Regions from separate parts of the Bradyrhizobium sp. SZCCHNRI20481 genome, predicted to be linked through region 1. Evidence: predicted binding sites of a transcription regulator. Region 1 holds the regulator's gene; each other region holds the start of a gene.

What was found. Region 1 encodes PhoB, which activates phosphate uptake and scavenging genes when phosphate is short. Its sites were predicted from a motif close to TGTCATNNANCTGTCAT; they were not measured.
Region 2: a site for PhoB is predicted at 1,668-1,684, ahead of QX132_RS25085 (esterase-like activity of phytase family protein). Genes of this name have one in related genera too.
Region 3: a site for PhoB is predicted at 2,218-2,234, ahead of ugpB (sn-glycerol-3-phosphate ABC transporter substrate-binding protein UgpB). Genes of this name have one in related genera too.
Region 4: a site for PhoB is predicted at 1,310-1,326, ahead of QX132_RS23535 (alkaline phosphatase D family protein). Genes of this name have one in related genera too.

Annotation. Positions count from the first base shown of each region.
Region 1 covers NZ_JAUEUE010000007.1:275,992-280,346, reverse strand. The annotation lists gene pstA (phosphate ABC transporter permease PstA) at 1-734, shown strand, start outside; gene pstB (phosphate ABC transporter ATP-binding protein PstB) at 731-1,552, shown strand; gene phoU (phosphate signaling complex protein PhoU) at 1,583-2,299, shown strand; gene phoB (phosphate regulon transcriptional regulator PhoB) at 2,316-3,023, shown strand; gene QX132_RS13955 (trypsin-like serine protease) at 3,169-4,355, shown strand, end outside.
Region 2 covers NZ_JAUEUE010000016.1:130,065-134,419, reverse strand. The annotation lists gene QX132_RS25090 (methyl-accepting chemotaxis protein) at 1-169, shown strand, start outside; gene QX132_RS25085 (esterase-like activity of phytase family protein) at 243-1,598, opposite strand; gene QX132_RS25080 (DMT family transporter) at 1,719-2,696, opposite strand; gene QX132_RS25075 (DMT family transporter) at 2,794-3,723, opposite strand; gene mgtA (magnesium-translocating P-type ATPase) at 3,868-4,355, opposite strand, start outside.
Region 3 covers NZ_JAUEUE010000006.1:388,241-392,595, reverse strand. The annotation lists gene ugpA (sn-glycerol-3-phosphate ABC transporter permease UgpA) at 1-795, opposite strand, end outside; gene ugpB (sn-glycerol-3-phosphate ABC transporter substrate-binding protein UgpB) at 845-2,164, opposite strand; gene QX132_RS12580 (CaiB/BaiF CoA-transferase family protein) at 2,375-3,577, opposite strand; gene QX132_RS12575 (organic hydroperoxide resistance protein) at 3,729-4,154, opposite strand; gene QX132_RS12570 (MarR family transcriptional regulator) at 4,325-4,355, shown strand, end outside.
Region 4 covers NZ_JAUEUE010000015.1:26,477-30,831, forward strand. The annotation lists gene QX132_RS23530 (TAXI family TRAP transporter solute-binding subunit) at 1-1,256, shown strand, start outside; gene QX132_RS23535 (alkaline phosphatase D family protein) at 1,397-2,968, shown strand; gene QX132_RS23540 (response regulator) at 3,014-3,388, opposite strand; gene QX132_RS23545 (Crp/Fnr family transcriptional regulator) at 3,557-4,318, shown strand.

The sequences.
Region 1 (4,355 bases):
TCTATAACGGACTCGCCGGCCTCAGCCTGCAGGTTTTTGCCGCCGACACGCCGCCGCCCGGCTCCAGCGAAGGCGGCCTGCGCAACGCCATCGTCGGCTCCTTGATCATGACGATCATCGGCGTCGGCATCGGCGCGCCGCTCGGCCTGTTCGCCGGCACCTATCTCGCCGAATACGGCCGCAACGACCGCCTGACCTCGGTGATCCGCTTCATCAACGACATCCTGCTGTCGGCGCCCTCGATCATCATCGGCCTGTTCATCTATGGTGCGGTCGTGGTGCCGATGGGCGGCTTCTCGGCACTCGCGGGTTCCCTTGCATTGGCGGTCATCGTGATCCCGGTGGTGCTGCGCACCACCGAGGACATGCTGCTGCTCGTGCCCAACCCGCTGCGCGAGGCGGCGTCTGCGCTCGGCCTGCCGCGCTCGCTGGTGATCCGCCGCATCGCCTATCGGGCGGCGCGCTCGGGCCTCATCACCGGCGTGCTGCTTGCCACCGCCCGCGTCGCCGGCGAGACCGCGCCTCTGCTGTTCACCGCGCTGTCGAACCAGTTCTGGAGCCTCAACCTTTCCAGGACGATGGCGAACCTGCCCGTCACCATCAACAATTTCGTCCAGAGCCCTTATGCCTACTGGAAGCAACTGGCCTGGAGCGGAGCCCTTCTCATCACTCTGGCCGTGCTCGCCCTGAACATCGGTGCACGCATTCTCGGCGCCGAGAGGAACACCAAATGACCGAACTGTCCGTCTCCGTCAGTCAGCCCAATCACGCTCTTCACGGCAAGGCGCTTCCGGATGCGCCGGCCAAGGTGACCGCGCGCAACCTCAACTTCTACTACGGCGACCATCACGCGCTGAAGAACATCAACCTGTCGCTGGGCACCAACCGCGTCACCGCGTTCATCGGCCCGTCCGGCTGCGGCAAGTCCACGCTGCTGCGCATCTTCAACCGGATGTACGATCTCTATCCGGGCCAGCGGGCGACCGGGCAGCTGATGCTCGACAACACCAACATCCTCGATCCCAAGCTCGATCTGAATCTGCTGCGCGCCCGGGTCGGCATGGTGTTCCAGAAGCCGACGCCGTTCCCGATGACGATCTACGAGAACATCGCCTTCGGCATCCGCCTCTATGAGAAGATCTCGAAGTCGGAGATGGACGACCGGGTCGAGAAGGCGCTGCGCGGCGGCGCGCTGTGGAACGAGGTCAAGGACAAGCTCAACGCCTCGGGCCTGTCGCTGTCCGGCGGCCAGCAGCAGCGACTGTGCATCGCGCGCACCGTGGCGGTCCGGCCGGAGGTGATCTTGTTCGACGAGCCGTGCTCGGCGCTCGATCCGATCTCGACCGCCAAGGTCGAGGAGCTGATCCAGGAGCTCGCCGAAAACTATACGATCGCCATCGTGACGCATAACATGCAGCAGGCGGCGCGCGTCTCCGACAAGACCGCCTTCATGTATCTCGGCGAGCTGATCGAGTTCGACGACACCAGCAAGATCTTCACCTCGCCGAGTGATCGGCGGACCCAGGATTACATCACCGGCCGGTTCGGCTGACGCCGACGACATTGTCTTCAGGAGATCATCATGGCCAGTGAACATACCGCCAAGGCGTTCGACAGCGATCTGCAGGACCTCACCCGTCTGGTATCGGAGATGGGCGGCCTCGCGGAGCGGCTGATCGTCGATTCCGTCGATGCGCTGGTGCGGCGCGACATCGCGCTCGGCCAGAAGGTGGTCGCCACCGACGCCGAGGTCGACAAGCTGCAGCGCATCATCGAGGAGCGCGCCGTGCTCACGATCGCCCGTCGCCAGCCGATGGCGGTCGACCTGCGCGAGATCGTCGGCGCGATGCGCGTGGCGACCGATCTGGAGCGCATCGGCGACCTCGCCAAGAACATCGGCAAGCGCGTCGCGGCGCTGGAGAGCGACTTCCATCCGCTGAAGCTGATCCGCGGCCTCGAGCACATGACCGATCTGGTGCAGTCGCAGGTCAAGACGGTGCTGGACGCCTATGCCGCGCATGACCTGCCGGCGGCGATGACGGTGTGGAAGGGCGACGAGGAAGTCGACGCCATCTGCACCTCGCTGTTCCGCGAGCTCCTGACCTACATGATGGAGGATCCGCGCAACATCTCGTTCTGCATCCACCTGATGTTCTGCGCCAAGAACATCGAGCGCATCGGCGATCACGCGACCAACATCGCCGAGACTGTATTCTATATGATCGAAGGCCAGCAGATCATGGACAAGCGCCCGAAGGGCGACATGACGAGCTTCGCGACGACGATTCCCGGTAACTAAGAGAGACGGTTCAGACATGGGCGCCCGAATTCTGGTGGTGGAGGACGAGGAGGCGCTGACGACGCTGCTGCGCTACAACCTCGAGGCCGAAGGCTACGAGGTCGAGACCGTGGCGCGCGGCGACGAGGCCGACACGCGGCTGAAGGAGCGCGTTCCGGATCTCGTCGTGCTCGACTGGATGCTGCCGGGCCTCTCCGGCATCGAGCTGTGCCGCCGCCTGCGCGCGCGCTCCGAGACCCGGCAACTGCCGATCATCATGCTGACGGCGCGCGGCGAGGAGAGCGAGCGCGTGCGCGGACTCGCCACCGGCGCCGACGACTACATCGTCAAGCCGTTCTCGGTGCCGGAGCTCCTGGCGCGCGTGAAAGGCCTGCTGCGGCGGGCGAGCCCGGAGCGGCTGGCGACCGTGCTGTCCTATGGCGACATCGAGCTCGACCGCGAGAAACGCCGCGTGGCGCGCTCGGGGCGGCCGATCGATCTCGGCCCGACCGAATACCGCCTGCTCGAATTCTTCCTCGAGCACCCCGGCCGCGTGTTCAGCCGCGAACAGCTGCTCGACAGCGTCTGGGGCCGCGACATCTACATCGACGAGCGCACCGTCGACGTCCATATCGGCCGCCTGCGCAAGCTGCTCAATCCCGGCCGCGAGCAGGACCCGATCCGCACCGTGCGCGGCGCCGGTTATGCGCTCGATGATCGCTTCGCCAAGAGCGAGCAGGTGTAAGGGCGATGGGCGTGAGGATGAAGAAGGTGTGAGGCGCGAGCGGGCCCGATTGAGGAGATCGCGGTCCGCTTTCCGCCACGCCGCCGCCGTCTTGATCGTGTCTGCTTCGTGGCCCGTCACGATGTTTCGGTCCCAGCGGACGCCCTTGATCAAGACCATCATCATATCTCTTGTCATGCTGCTCGGCAGCTTGGCGGGCGCCACGGCCGCCGAGCTCGAAGACGCGGTCGCGGCGGCAGGCAACGGGCAGCATGCGGCGGCGATGCGACGGCTGCTGCCGCTGGCCGCCAAGGGCGATGCGCGGGCGCAGTTCGACGTCGGCTTCATGCAGGCGTTCGGCTGGGGCGTGCCGCGTAATCCGAGCGAGGCGCTGGCCTGGTACCGCAAGGCCGCCGATCAGGGGCTCGCCGTCGCGCAACATTATCTCGGCATCGCCTACGTCAATGGCGAGGGTGTTGCCTCCAACTACGGCGAAGCCAGTCGCTGGTTCAGCCGCGCCGCGGCGCAGGGCTTCGCCCAGTCGCAATACATGCTCGGCCTGATGCTGCTCGACGGCCGCGGTGTGAAACAGGACGTCGTGCAGGGCTATGCCTGGCTGGTGATGGCGGGCCGTAGTGGCGTGCGATCGGCCGGCCGCGACGTGCAGCGGGTCAGGTTGACCGAGCCGCAGCGCGTCCAGGCCCAGAGCGCCATTGCGTCCTGGCAGCCGAAACCGGAATCGGCGGATGCGGGCATTGCCACTCCGCGTCCGGAGCAACTGCTCGGGCTCGATCGCCACATCGGCGAGGTCGTCGATCCCACCTCCTGGCCGGCGTCGTCGATCGGCGTCGTCACCGTCGCGCAATACTCGAGCGGCGGCTGGTGCACCGGCACCCTGGTGGCGCCGCGCGTCGTGCTCACCGCCGCGCATTGCGTCTTCAACGGCGTGGCGCAGGTCAGCCCCGGCAATGTCCGCTTCCTGGCCGGCATGAACCGTGGCACGCCGGCGGCATCGTCGGTCGCCGACAAGCTGATCGTGGCGCCCGATTTCGTTCCGACCCGGCACGACAGATGGTCGCTCGACCGCTCGCCCGCCGATTGGGCGCTGATCGTGCTGAAGGATGCTCTGCCGTCGAAGCCGGTGGCGGTCAAGGCGCTGACCCGCGAGGAGCTCGCGGCTGCGACCACGGCCGGAACCATCTCCGAGATCGGCTATGGCCAGGAGCGGCGCTATTCGCCGACCGGCCAGCGCAATTGCAGCGCCGGCATGACCGGGGATGCCCGGCTGTTGACAGTGCATTGCCTGGCCAATTTCGGCTATTCGGGCTCGCCGATCCTGGCCGAGGTCGGCGG
Region 2 (4,355 bases), on a different contig from region 1:
TGCAGGCTCCAACGAGATCAGCGCCCATATCGGCGGCGTCACCAAGGCGGCGGAAGCGACCGGCATGGCTGCCTCCGAAGTGCTGTCGAGCGCGCGCGAGCTCGACAGCCAGTCGGGCCTGCTGCAGCAGGCCGTCGATGGCTTCATGGCGAAGGTGCGAACGGCCTGATCAGGTCAGGGCGCGCCGTTGATCCGGGGCTCTCGGATCAACGGCGGCCGTCAAGTCGTAGGCGTGCCAGCCGTCACTTGGCTTTGAGGAAGTCGCCGACCTCCAGCAGCACGAACTCGTTGTCGTCGGCCTTGTTGGGATCCCGGCTGGACGAGAACGGCAGGTTGTTGTCGTTGCCGACGATGATGTGGGTGTCGTCGACGCGGTCGACATTCTCGATCGTGAAGAACGGGAAGGCGAGCACGCCGTCGTTGAGCGGCTTGCGCGCCTTGTTGTCCGGATCCTTGATCTTCATCAGGTCGATAGAGGCGATCTTGCGGAGCGGCTTGCCGACGTTGGCGTCGGAGAGTTCGATCTTGTAGACGCGCTTGAACTTGGCGAGATCGGGAAAGCAGTTGTCGCCGCGCGTGCCCTGCGGGCAGGCCTTGTCGCTGGTGCCCTCGCCATTGTCGCGCTCGATGATCAGACCCTGGGTCGGATCGATCATGTTGAAGTCGCCGATCGCGTTGCCGTTCTGCTCGAACACGTACTGCCAAAACCGGCCGGTGAACCGCTCCGCCGCGACGTCGAATTCGAGGATGCGCGAGGCTTCCTTGCCGTCGACCTTCTCCCAATCCTTCTTCTCGGCGTCCCACAGCGGGCCTTCGAGCAGGCCGTAGATGAACTTGCCGTCGACCGAGGACGCGAAGCCTTCGTAGCCCTTCGAGCGCCGCAGGTTGACGTTCGCATAGGTCGCGCCTGGCGCGCCCGGCGATTGCACCGCCCAATGGTCGGGCGAGCGCACCGGCTTGCCGTCGGCGACCGTGTCGAACACGGCCAGCACCTTGCCGGTCCTGTCCGCCTTGATGACGTAGGGACCGAACTCGTCGCCGATCCAGAGATTGTCGCCGATGATCTGGAAGCCCTCGGTATCGAAATCAGCACCGGTCAAATAGCGCTTGGCGGTGTCCTCATGGACGATGCGGAAGGGAACCTTCCTGTCGGGATCATGCAGGAAGATCGTCTCGAGCCGCTCGACCTTGCCGCTGGTCCAGTCGATCTTGTGGTGGTTCAGATAGAGCATCGAGTCGGGCGAGTTGTAGCGCGAGCCCATGCCGTTGTCGGTGAGGACCCAGAACGTGCCGTCGGCCATCTTCTTGATGCCGGAGTGGCCCTGGAGAGGTTGTCCCTTGAACGGGAGCGACACCCCGGTCGGACGCTCATAGGACTTGCCCATCACGCTGCCGATCGCGTCGATGCGCTTGCCGGTGGTGTATTTGCCGGAGGTCTTGAGATCGTTCGGGGCATCGGCCGGCGCCTCGACGAAGGACTCGGCCGGCATCACGGCATGGCCGGAGAGCGTCGCCGGGAATTCGCCTTCGCCCTGGGCGAATGCGGAGCCGGCGCTGAGGACCATCGCGGCCACGGTGGTAAGAAGATATCGATGCATGAAAAGCCTCCTGGGAGCTTGAACACGCGCCGTTCTGAACAGGAGGCCTGACGCGCCGCTGACATTTCGATGACAGCCGGATGATGCTCCCCGGTCTTCATGAGGCGTCTTGCCGCACGCTCACACCTTGAGCCGGTCACCCGTGCCGGGAGGCCGGATCGGGACCCGCGACGCGATGATCACTCCGGCAATGACCAGCGCGTAGCCCGCAAGGTGGAACAGCCTGAGCTCCTCGCCGAGGAGCAGGATCGCGAGCACCGAGCCGAACAATGGCACCAGATGGAGGAACGGCGCGGCGCGGTTCGGTCCGATCAGGCTGATGCCGCGATTGAAGAACAGGTAGGCCAGTGTCGACGCAAACACGACCACGTAGCCGAGCGTCAGGACCGACAGCAGATCGGGCTTGAGCACGAAGCCCGACGCGTATTCCCAAGCCGCGAACGGCAGCAGCAGCACGGCGCCGGCCGCCGTGCAGGCTGAGATCAGCGACAGCTGGTGCACCGCCGGCCGTCGCGTCATGGCGGCCGAGTAGAGCCCGAATACCATCAGCGCGCCCGCAAACATCAGGTCACCGCGGTTGAATTGGATGCCGGCGAGCGCACCGAGATCGCCGCGCAGCAGGATCACCAGCACGCCGATCAGCGACATCGCAATGCCGGCGAATTGGGCGATGGTCAGGCGCACACCGAACAAGGCCAGCGACCACAGCGCGACGAACAGCGGCGTCGAGGATTGGATCAGGAGACCGTTCAGCGCCTGGGTATATTGCATCGCCCAATAGGACAGCGCGTTGTTGATGGCAAAGCCCGTCAGCGACAACAGCAGGATCAGCGGCCAATGCGCGCGCAATGTTCGCCAGTCGCGGGCGAGATGCGCGCGGGCGAAAGGCCACAGCATCAGGAACGTTCCGACCCAGCGGATGCAGGACAAGGTCAGCGGCGGGACATGACCGGCCACATAGCGCGCGAGCACGATGTTGCCGGCCCAGAACAGCGAGGCCAGCGTGAGCAGCAGATAGGGCTGGTTGTTCAGCCAGGAGAGCGGATGACGGTGTTGGGCAGGCAAAGGCAGCCAAGCGTGCTTGGAGAGACGAGGCAATCTGGGCTGAATCGTATCCCCTCGCAAGCCGGCGCAGCGGATTGGTGCCATGCATCGGATAGCAAAGGGCCGCGGGGGCGCGCGCAGGACGTGGATATCAGGTCGCCTGCTTGCGCGACGCCACGAACACGCCGGCGAGCACCAGCGCGAAGCCGATCACGTGGAAGACCTCCGGCTGCTCGCCGAGGAACACGAAGGCCATGATCGAGCCGAACACCGGGACCACGTGAAAGAATGGCGCGGCGCGATTGGCGCCGATCAGGAGCACGCCGCGATTGAAGCAGAGATAGGCGATCGTCGAAGGAAAGATGGCGACGTAGAGCAGCGACAACAGGTTCTGCGCGTCGAGCGCCATGACCGGTCGCGCGTTGAGTTCCCAGATCAGCAGCGGAATGAGGCTGGCTGCGCCGCAACCGAAGGTGAAGGCGACCATCGACAGGCCGTGGATCTGCGGCCGCTTGATCGTCAGCACCGAGTAGAAGCCGAACACCGCCATCGCGAGCAGGAAGATCAGATCCCCTCTGTTGAAGCTGATGTCGGCCAGCGCGGTGGGGTGACCGCGCGTCAGGATGAGCAGCACGCCCACGAGCGACAGCACGATGCCGATGGCCTGCGCCAGGGTCAGGTGCACGCGCAACAGCAGCATCGACCAAATTGCCACGATCAGCGGACCAGCCGACTGCAGCAGCAGGGTGTTGAGTGCCTGCGTATATTCGAGCGACCAGTATTGCAGCGTGTTGAAGGCGCCGATGCCCGTCACGGACAACGCGATCATGATGCCGAGCCGCGACCGGATCGCGGGCCAGTCCTGGCGCAGCTGTTTCCAGGCGAGCGGCAGGATCAGCAGGAAGGCGAGCGACCAGCGCAGGAACGACAATGTCACCGGCGGGATGTGGCCGGCGGCAAGCCGCCCGACGATCGAGTTGCCGGCCCAGCACAGCGCCGTGATGCTGAGCAGCACATAGGGCTGGTTGGCGATCCAGGCGCGCGTGGGCGCGGCGGACGCGGTGGGATCGGCGGCGGACATGCGGCGGTGTTGGCCTGGTTCGATGCGCCGCGGCGCGCGGCCGGGATGTCCGGCCGCCGTTCCTCCCGGCGCTTTCGACAGACACCAATTGCAGCTGCCTATCAAGAGGGCAGATGCATCGCGACCATGCAGCGGTGGCCGTCGTCAAGATCGCGCACGAGCGTGTCCCCGGTGCGGTCTCCGCGGTCCGGATCGCACCGCGAGCGATTTGAGGCCCTCCGCACTGACCAGATAGGCGACGACGAGGGCGGCGATGGCAGCCAAGACGGTGAGGGGCGGTGCAACGAAGCCGAACCATGCGCCGGCCGGTGTGAAGGGCACGACCAGTGCGACGGCGAGCGCGGTGAGCGACGACGCCGTCAGCATCGGATCCGCCCGGTTGCTCCATGGCCGCCCATTGGTCCGGATGATGAAGATGACGAGAATCTGGGTTGCCATCGATTCGAGGAACCATGCGGTGCGGAATTCATCGGGCGTCGCATGGAACAAATACAGCAGCGCGCCGAAGGTGAGAAAGTCGAACAGGGACGACAGGGGCCCCATGATCGCGGCAAAGCGCATGAGCCGCTTCATGTCCCAGCGCTGCGGCCGCGCGGTCGCCTGCCGGCTCACGCGGTCGAACGGAATGCCGA
Region 3 (4,355 bases), on a different contig from region 1:
CGACGAGCCGAGATTGCCGCCGAGCAGGCCGTCCGTGTAGACCTTGTAGACCAGCGTCTCGGTGGACTTGCCCGGGCCGCCACGGGTCATCGTGTCGATGATGCCGAACGTCTCGAAGAAGGCGTAGACGATGTTGATGACCAGCAGGAAAAAGATGGTCGGCGACAGCAGCGGGAAGGTCACGGTCCAGAACCGCCGCATCGGCCGCGCGCCGTCGATCGCGGCGGCCTCGAGCACGCTGCGGGGGATGCTCTGCAGCCCGGCGAGGAAGAACAGGAAGTTGTAGGAGATCTGCTTCCAGGCGGCAGCGAGGATGATCTGCAGCGCCGCCTGGTCGCCGTCGAGCAGCGGATTCCAGTCGATGCCCATCGCGCGCAGATAGCGCGAGATCACGCCGAGCGACGGGTGCAGCATGAAAATCCAGAGCACGCCCACCACCGGCGGCGCGACCGCGTAGGGCCAGATCAGCAGCGTCCGGTACAGCGTGACGCCGCGCAGCGGCTTGTCCGCCATGACCGCGAGCAGCAGCGCGACCGAGAGCGACGAGAGCGCGATGGCGAAGGAGAAGCCGAAGGTGCGGAGAATGGCTTGAAAATAGTCCGGCTGACTGAGCAGGTCGGCGTAGTTCTCGAACCAGACGAAGCTCGTGGACAGGCCGAACGCGTCCTGCAGCAGGAACGACTGGATGACGGCCTGGATCGCGGGCCAATAGAAGAAAATCAGCACGATCGCGAGCTGGGGAGCGACCAGCACGAACGGCAGCAGTTTTGATTGGAAGATGGCGTTCTTCTGCATGGTCGGTCGGCGAGCCGGCAGGCCGCGGGTGGCCTGCCGGCTCTTGGCCTCACTTCACGGCCGTCTTTTCGAACTGGCGCAGCATCTGGTTGCCGCGCTCGACCGCGGCGTCCAGCGCCTGCTTGGCGGTCTTCTTGCCGGCCAGAGCCTGCTCGATCTCCTCCGACCAGACGTCACGCAGTTGCACCATGTTGCCAAGACGCAGGCCGCGGGAATTCTCCGTCGGCTCCTTGTTGGTCAATTCGAGCAGCGGCGTCTCCAGGTAGGGCTGATCCTTGTAGAAGCCCTCGGCCTTGGCCTTCGCGTAGGCCGCCTTGGTGATCGGCAGATAGCCCGAGGCCTTGTGGATATAGACCTGACGATCGGTGTCCGAGAGGAAGGTCAGGAACTTCGCCACGCCCTTGTATTCGTCCGCGCTCTTGCCGCCCATCACCCAGAGCGAGGCGCCGCCGATGATCGAGTTCTGCGGTGCGCCCTTGGCGTCGGGATAATAGGGCATCGGCGCAGCGGTGAAGGCGAACTTGGCCTGCGCCTTGACGTTGCCGAAGAACGCCGACGAGGTCAGGTAGATCGGGCATTCGCCCGAGGTGAAGCGGCCCTCGCCGGTGTTGGTGCGGCCGGCATAGTCGTAGGTCTTGTCCTTCTGCAGCTCGACCAGGTTTTCGAGATGCTTCACCTGCAGCGGACCGTTGAACTCAAGGACGGTATCGAAGCCGTCGAGACCGTTCGCCTTGCTGGCGAGCGGCACGTTGTGCCAGGCGGAGAGCTGCTCGAGATTGACCCAGGTGACCCACGAGCCGGAGAAGCCGCAGGTCGGATGGCCGGCCGCCTTCAGCTTCTTGGCGGTCTCGAACAGCTCGGGCCAGGTCTTCGGGATCTCGGCGTTGACCTTCTTCAGCTCGTCGAGATTGACCCACATGACGGTGGACGAGGAGTTGAAGGGGAAGGAGAGCATTTCGCCCTTCGAGGTCGAATAGTAGCCGGTGATGGCCGGCAGGTAGCTCTTGGGATCGAACTTCTCGCTGGCGTCCTGCATCAGCTTGTAGACCGGCTTCACGGCGCCGGTGGCGGCCATCATCGTGGCGGTCCCGACCTCGAACACCTGCATGATATGCGGCGCATTGCCGGCGCGGAAGGCGGCAATGCCGGCATTCATCGTGTCGGCGTAGTTGCCCTTGTAGGTCGGAACGACCTTGTAGTCGGTCTGCGAGGTGTTGAAATCGTTGGCGAGCTTGACGATGACGTCATTGTTGGCGCCGGTCATCGCGTGCCACCACTGAATCTCCGTCACCGCATGTGCGGGTGCGGCGGCGCCAAGGACCAGCGTGGCTGCCGCAGCGGCGGCGGTCCAGAATTGTCGAAGTGACATTAAAAAATACCTCCCATGGAACGTCATCGGCGTCGCGGCCGTAGCAGCGCGAGATGACAGTTTTGTGAATGTATAACCGGTTGGACCGTCAGCGGAAAGCGCGTTCGTCGCGGCTTCGCGGCGGAATGCCGCGACTTGCGCGAGACAGCGCGGCGCCGGGGCGATGCCCCAGGCGACGCTAGCGTGGGGAGACGACAGGCTGATGGCGCTTCAGCGCTTGCGCTCGGCGCACACCGTGCCCTGGGACAGCAGGGCCTGGATCTCGTGCTCCGAATAGCCGAACTCGCTGAGCACCTCCTGCGCATGCTGGCTGAACTTCGGCGGCGTGGAGCGCAGGGTCGGCTTGGTGCGTTCGAGCCGGATCGGCGACGCGACGCCCTTGTACCAGTCCTTTTCGATGACATCGCCGCGGTAGATCGTGTGCGGATTGGTCAGCGCCTGGTCGATCTTCTGCACGGGTCCCGCCGGCAGGCCGGCCGCGAGCAGCCGGTCGCACAGCGGCTCCGCCTCGAATTGGCTGAAGACGGCGGCGAGCTCGCCGCGCAGCGCCTCGCGATTGGCGACGCGATCCTTGTTGCGGGCGAAGCGCGGATCGGTGCCGAGCTCCGGCCGGCCGATCTCCTTGGCGAGCTTGCGGAAGGTGCCGTCATTGCCGACGCCGATGAAGATATCGTCCGTCTTGGTCGGGAAGATCGCGTAGGGAACGAGGTTCGGATGCTCGTTGCCGGTCAGCGACGGCGGCTTGCCGTGCATGAAGTAGTTTGCGGTATGCGGATGCATGATCGCGAGGCCGGTCTCATACAGCGTGACCTCGAGGAACTGGCCGAGCCCAGAGCGCTGCCGTTCCGACAGCGCCATCAGGATGCCGATCGCGGCATAGAGTCCGGTGGTGATGTCGACCAGCGGCACGCCGATCCGCATCGGTCCGCTCTGCGACGAGCCGGTCGCGGCGATCATGCCGGTCATCGCCTGGATGATCGCGTCATAGCCGGGATTGCCGCCGCGCGGACCGTCTGCGCCGAAGCCGCAGATGCGGCAGTGCACCAGCTTCGGGAATGTCTCGCGCAGCGTGTCGCTGCCGATGCCCCACTTCTCCAAGGTGCCGGGCTTGAAGTTCTCGATCAGCACGTCGGCGGTCTCGAGCATCCGCATCAGCACGACGCGGCCACCCTCGGAAGCGAGATCGAGGCCGATCGAACGCTTGTTGCGGTTGATCCCGACGAAATAGGCAGCGTCCTCGTCGTGGAAGGGAGGGCCCCAGTCGCGGACCTCGTCGCCGGCCGGCGGTTCGACCTTGATCACGTCGGCGCCGTGATCGGCCAGGATCTGTGTGCAGTAGGGCCCGCCGAGCACGCGCGTCAGATCGATCACGCGCAGTCCGGCCATGGCGCCGGGAGCAAATTGGGGTGTCATCGGATGTCGCGAGGTTGGTTTCAGCTCGCGGCCATTAAGCATTGCTGCGGCGCTGGTGCAAACGCGGCTCGCCGAATGGCGCCGTCGCGAAAACGCGAGGCCTGCCCTGCGGCGGACGCGGGAAAACGCTGCCGCAGGGCGGAATTCAGCCTCAGACGACGGTCAGCTTGACATCGACATTTCCGCGCGTGGCGTTGGAATAGGGGCACACCTCGTGCGCCTTGGCGACCAGAGCCTCGGCGTCGGCCTTGGCGAGGCCGGGCAGCGACACCGCGAGCTCGACGGTGATGCCGAAGCCGCCTTCTGAACGCGGGCCGATGCCGACGGTCGAGGTCACCGACGTGTCGGCGGGAACCTTCGGGCCGCCCTGCGAGCCGACAAACTTCATCGCGCCGATGAAGCAGGCCGCATAGCCGGCCGCGAACAACTGCTCCGGATTGTTGCCGGCGCCACCGCCGCCGCCGAGCTCCTTCGGGGTGGAGAGCTTGACCTTGAGCGAGCCGTCGAGGGTCGCGGCTTCGCCGTCGCGGCCGCCGGTCGCCTTGGCGCTGGTCTTGTAGAGCACGTTCACGGACATGGGGTGTCTCCCGGGTTGGATGGACGAATTCAGTGGCACAATATTGCATACAATTGAATTGTGAACAATATAATTGTTCGGTAGAAAATTCGTGATCGGGGCGCCGGGCCCGTTGTCGACCCGAGGCGTGCGGCTCAAGATGCCGATAGGATCGACCTGTGGTGACCTCGATGCGAAAGAAGTCCGCGGCAGACCTGCCGC
Region 4 (4,355 bases), on a different contig from region 1:
CGGTCGGTCCGCCCAACAGCGACGACCTCAAGGTCGTCCAGGCCCTGACCCAGGCCTTTTCCCAGTCGCACGCCTCCGTCAGGCTGCGGCCGGTTCCGACCGAGGGCGCCGCCGAGAGCGCGCAGGCGCTGGCCGCCGCCAAGGTCGACCTTGCGATCGTGCGGGGCGACCTCGAGGTCCCAAAGAACGCACAGGCGGTAGCGACGCTGCGCAAGAACGTCGTCGTCCTCTGGGTGCCCTCGTCCGGCAAGGGCAAGAGCCGCAAGGGTGGCGCCAAGATCACGAAGATCTCGCAGCTCGCGGGCCACAAAGTCGGCATCATCGGCCGGACGCCGGCGAACGCGAACCTGCTGAAGGTCATCCTGCGCCAATATGGCGTCGACCCCGGCAAGGTCGAGATCGTCCAATTCCCGATCACCGAGGCCGCCGAAGCGGTCCGAAGCCAGAGGGCCGATGTCTATCTGGCGGCCGGTCCCATCAACAGCAAGATCACGGCGGATGCGATCGCCGCCGCTACCAAGGAGGGCGGCCCCCCCACCTTCCTGGCCATCGATTCCGCCGGAGCCATCGCACAGAACCATCCCGAATACGAGGCCACCGAGATTCCGGCCGGCGCGTTCGGCGGGGCGCCCGATCGCCCTGAAGATGAAGTGAAGACGATCAGCTTCAATCACCACATCGTGGCACGCAAGGGCCTCGCCGAATCGACGGTCTCGACGTTCACGCATCAGCTGTTCTCGGTGCGCCAGCAGCTGATGTCGGAATTTCCGCTTGCCGCCAAGATCGAGACGCCGGACACCGACAAGGACGCCGCGATCCCCGTCCATCCCGGCGCGGCGGCCTTCGTCGACGGCGAGGAGAAGACCTTCCTCGACCGCTACAGCGACTACATCTGGTGGAGCCTGATGGCGCTTTCGGCGATGGGCTCGGCCGGCGCGTGGTTCGCCGGCTATCTCAAGCGCGACGAACGCACCATCAACACCTCGCTGCGCGATCGTCTGCTGGAGATGATCACGATCGCGCGCAAGTGCGATTCGACCGAGGAGCTCGATCAGCTCCAGGCCGAGGCCGACGAGATCTTGCGCAACACGCTGACCTGCTTCGAGGACGGCGCGATCGAGCACGCGGCGCTGACTGCCTTCAATATCGCGCTCGAGCAGTTCCACAACGCGGTGGCCGATCGCAAGCTCATCCTGATGAGCATGCCCGCCAATCTGCAGCGCACCGGCGCGCAGTTGCGTGCCGCCGGCACCTGAGGTCGGCTCACGCTCCCCCTGCGGCGGTGTCGCGCGCTGCCCAAGACGCCGCGTGTAATTCCAGCGTCATCAATCTTTTCTAGGTCTGCCGGGCCGTGGCTCGCGCCTGCTCCCGCGCGCGATCCGACCAGGAGATCCGCATGACGCTTCGCATTCCTCGACCGCGCACAGCCCTGTCCCGCCGCCGCTTCCTGTCGACAGCCGCCGCAGCCGGCGTCACGACGCTGGCGATGCCCTATCTGAGCCGCGCCGCCGACCGGCCGCAGATCACGCATGGCGTGCAGTCCGGCGACGTTGGCATGGATGGCGGCGTGGTCTGGGCGCGTGCCGATCGGCCGTCGCAGATGCTGGTCGAGGTGGCGACCACCGAGTCGTTCAAGGACGCGCGAGCGCTGCCACCGATCGCCGCGCTTCCGGAAAGCGACTTCACGGCCAAGATGCTGATCGACGGCCTTCCGAGCGGCCAGGACATTTTCTATCGTGTCAAGTTCCGCGACCTGTCGCATACCGCGGTCGAAAGCGAGGCCGTGGCCGGCCGCTTCCGCACCGCGCCAGGCAACAAGCGTGACGTCTCGTTCGTCTGGGGCGGCGACGTGGCGGGGCAGGGCTGGGGCATCAATCCCGATGATGGCGGCATGTTCACCTTCTCGACGATGAAGAAGCACCGCCCGGACTTCTTCCTGCATTCCGGCGACACCATCTATGCCGATGGCCCGATCAAGTCCGAGGTGAAGCTGCCGGACAACAAGGTGTGGAAGAACCTCACCGTGGAAGAGAAGGCGAAGGTCGCCGAAACGCTCGACGAGTTCCGTGCCGCTCACAAATACAATTTCCTCGACGAGAACGTCCGCGCCTTCAATGCCGAAGTGCCGATCTTCGTGCAGTGGGACGATCATGAGGTCACCAACAACTGGTCGGCCTCCAAGGAGCTGCCGGCCAGCTACAAGGAGCGCAACATCCAGCTGCTCGCGGCCCGCGCGGCGCGCGCCTTTCACGAGATGTATCCCATGCGCGAGAGCATCATCGAGCCGGGACGCGTCTATCGCACCATCAATTACGGCCCGCATCTCGACGTGTTCGTGCTCGACGAGCGCAGCTACCGCGGCGCCAACGGTCCCAATCTCGAGGACAAATATGGTCCGGCGTCCTACTTCATCGGGCCGGAGCAGATGCGCTGGCTGAAGCAGGCGCTGCTCAATTCGCGCGCGACCTGGAAGGTGATCGCCTCCGACATGCCGCTCAGCATCATCGTCTATGACGACGCGGCCAACAAGAAGGGCTCGGAAGCCATCGCCCAGGGTGACGGCCCGGCGCGCGGCCGCGAGCTCGAGATTGCCGAGATCCTGCGCTTCATCAAGACGGCGCCGATCCAGAACACGGTGTGGCTGACGGCGGACGTGCACTACGCGGCCGCGCACTATTACGATCCGAACAAGGCGCAGTTTCAGGACTTCGAGCCATTCTGGGAGTTCGTCTCCGGTCCGCTGCATGCCGGCACGTTCGGTCCGAACGAGCTCGACAACACCTTCGGCCCCGAGGTGCGCTTCATCAAGGCGCCGGGCCTCGATAAGCAGAACCTGCCGCCATCGGCCGGCATGCAGTTCTTCGGGCACGTCAAGATCGAGGGCGCCACGGGCCAGATGACCGTGACCCTGCGCGATCGCGCCGACGTCGCGCTGTGGTCGACCACGCTCGATCCGAAGCTCGGCTGAGGTCTCGTTGTTCGGCGGCAAGACGATCGCGTGCTGCGACGGCAACTAGTCGCGTCGGCGCAGCACCGCCTCCAGCGCGTCGGTCGGGCAAGGCTTCGGCAGCCGTGGCCGGTCGGCGAACGCGGCCGGCACGCGGTCGGCGCCATAGCCGGTGGAGAAGGCGAAGGGAATGCCGAGCGCCGTCAGCCGCTCGGCAATCGCAAAGCTCTTTTCGCGGACCAGGCCGACATCGAGCAATGCGAATTGCGGGGCGCGCTCCGCGATCATGGCGAGCGCGGTCGCGACGTCGGCTGCGATCCTGATGTCGGGAACGCCGAGGTCGGTGATCGTGTCTTCCAATCCGAGCGCAATGATGGGGTCGTCTTCGACGACCAGCACATGTTGATAAAGCTCGGGCACGCCTGATTGCGAGCTGGTCATGGGATCTGCGGGTTCCAGGATGAGGGATGGGCGCCGCAGCCGGCGTCTCCTCTTGAGTGCGCTGGCGGGTTCCTGGAACCAAGGCAGCATATCAGAGTTCCTGTGTCGGTGCACTTGTGAACACAAGGAGCACGAATCACGCACATGCGTTGCGCGCAGGGGAAGACGATGCTGAGCCAGGGTGTGACCACGCTGAACCGGGAGCGGCCCCACAACAACCTGCTGCTGCGGCTGAGTCCGGCCGACTACGCGCTGATTTCGCCGTATCTGGTGGAGGACGAGGCAACGCCGAACGATCTGCTCTACAGTCCCGGGGACGACGTGCAGATCGTGCATTTTCCCTGTGGGCCGGCGCTCACGTCCTATCTCGTCCCCAATGAGGACGGCCGCGACGTCGAGACCATCTTGGTCGGCCGCGAGGGCGCCGTCGGCGGCATCGTCAGCGAGGGCTTCCTGCCGGCCTATACGCGGATCGTCGTCAAGTTCGGCGGCCCGTTTGCACGGCTGCCACTGTCCCGCCTGGCGGCCGCCAAGCTGCAATCCAAGACGCTCCGCAACGTGTTCGCGCGCTACGCCGATTGCATGCTGGCGCAGATGTTCCAGTCGACCGCCTGCAACGCGATTCATTCGATCGAGCAGCGGACGGCGAAGTGGATCGTGGCCGCGATGGACCGCACCGACGGCGAGCCGATCGTGCCGCTGACGCATGAGCAGCTGGCGACGCTGCTCGGCGTCGGCCGCAGCTATGTCAGCCGGGTCGTGCAGACCTTCCGAGCCGAGGGCATTCTCGAAACCCGCCGCGGCGCCTTCATGGTGCGCGACTTCGACGCGCTGAAGCGCCGCTCCTGCCTGTGCAACGAAGCCGTGAAGACCCATTTCGAGGAGGTTCTGCGCGGCGTCTATCCGACCGAGCAGGCCGCGACGGGCTGAGCCGCAAGCGTTTTTTTCTTTCCGCGCATAGGCGCAG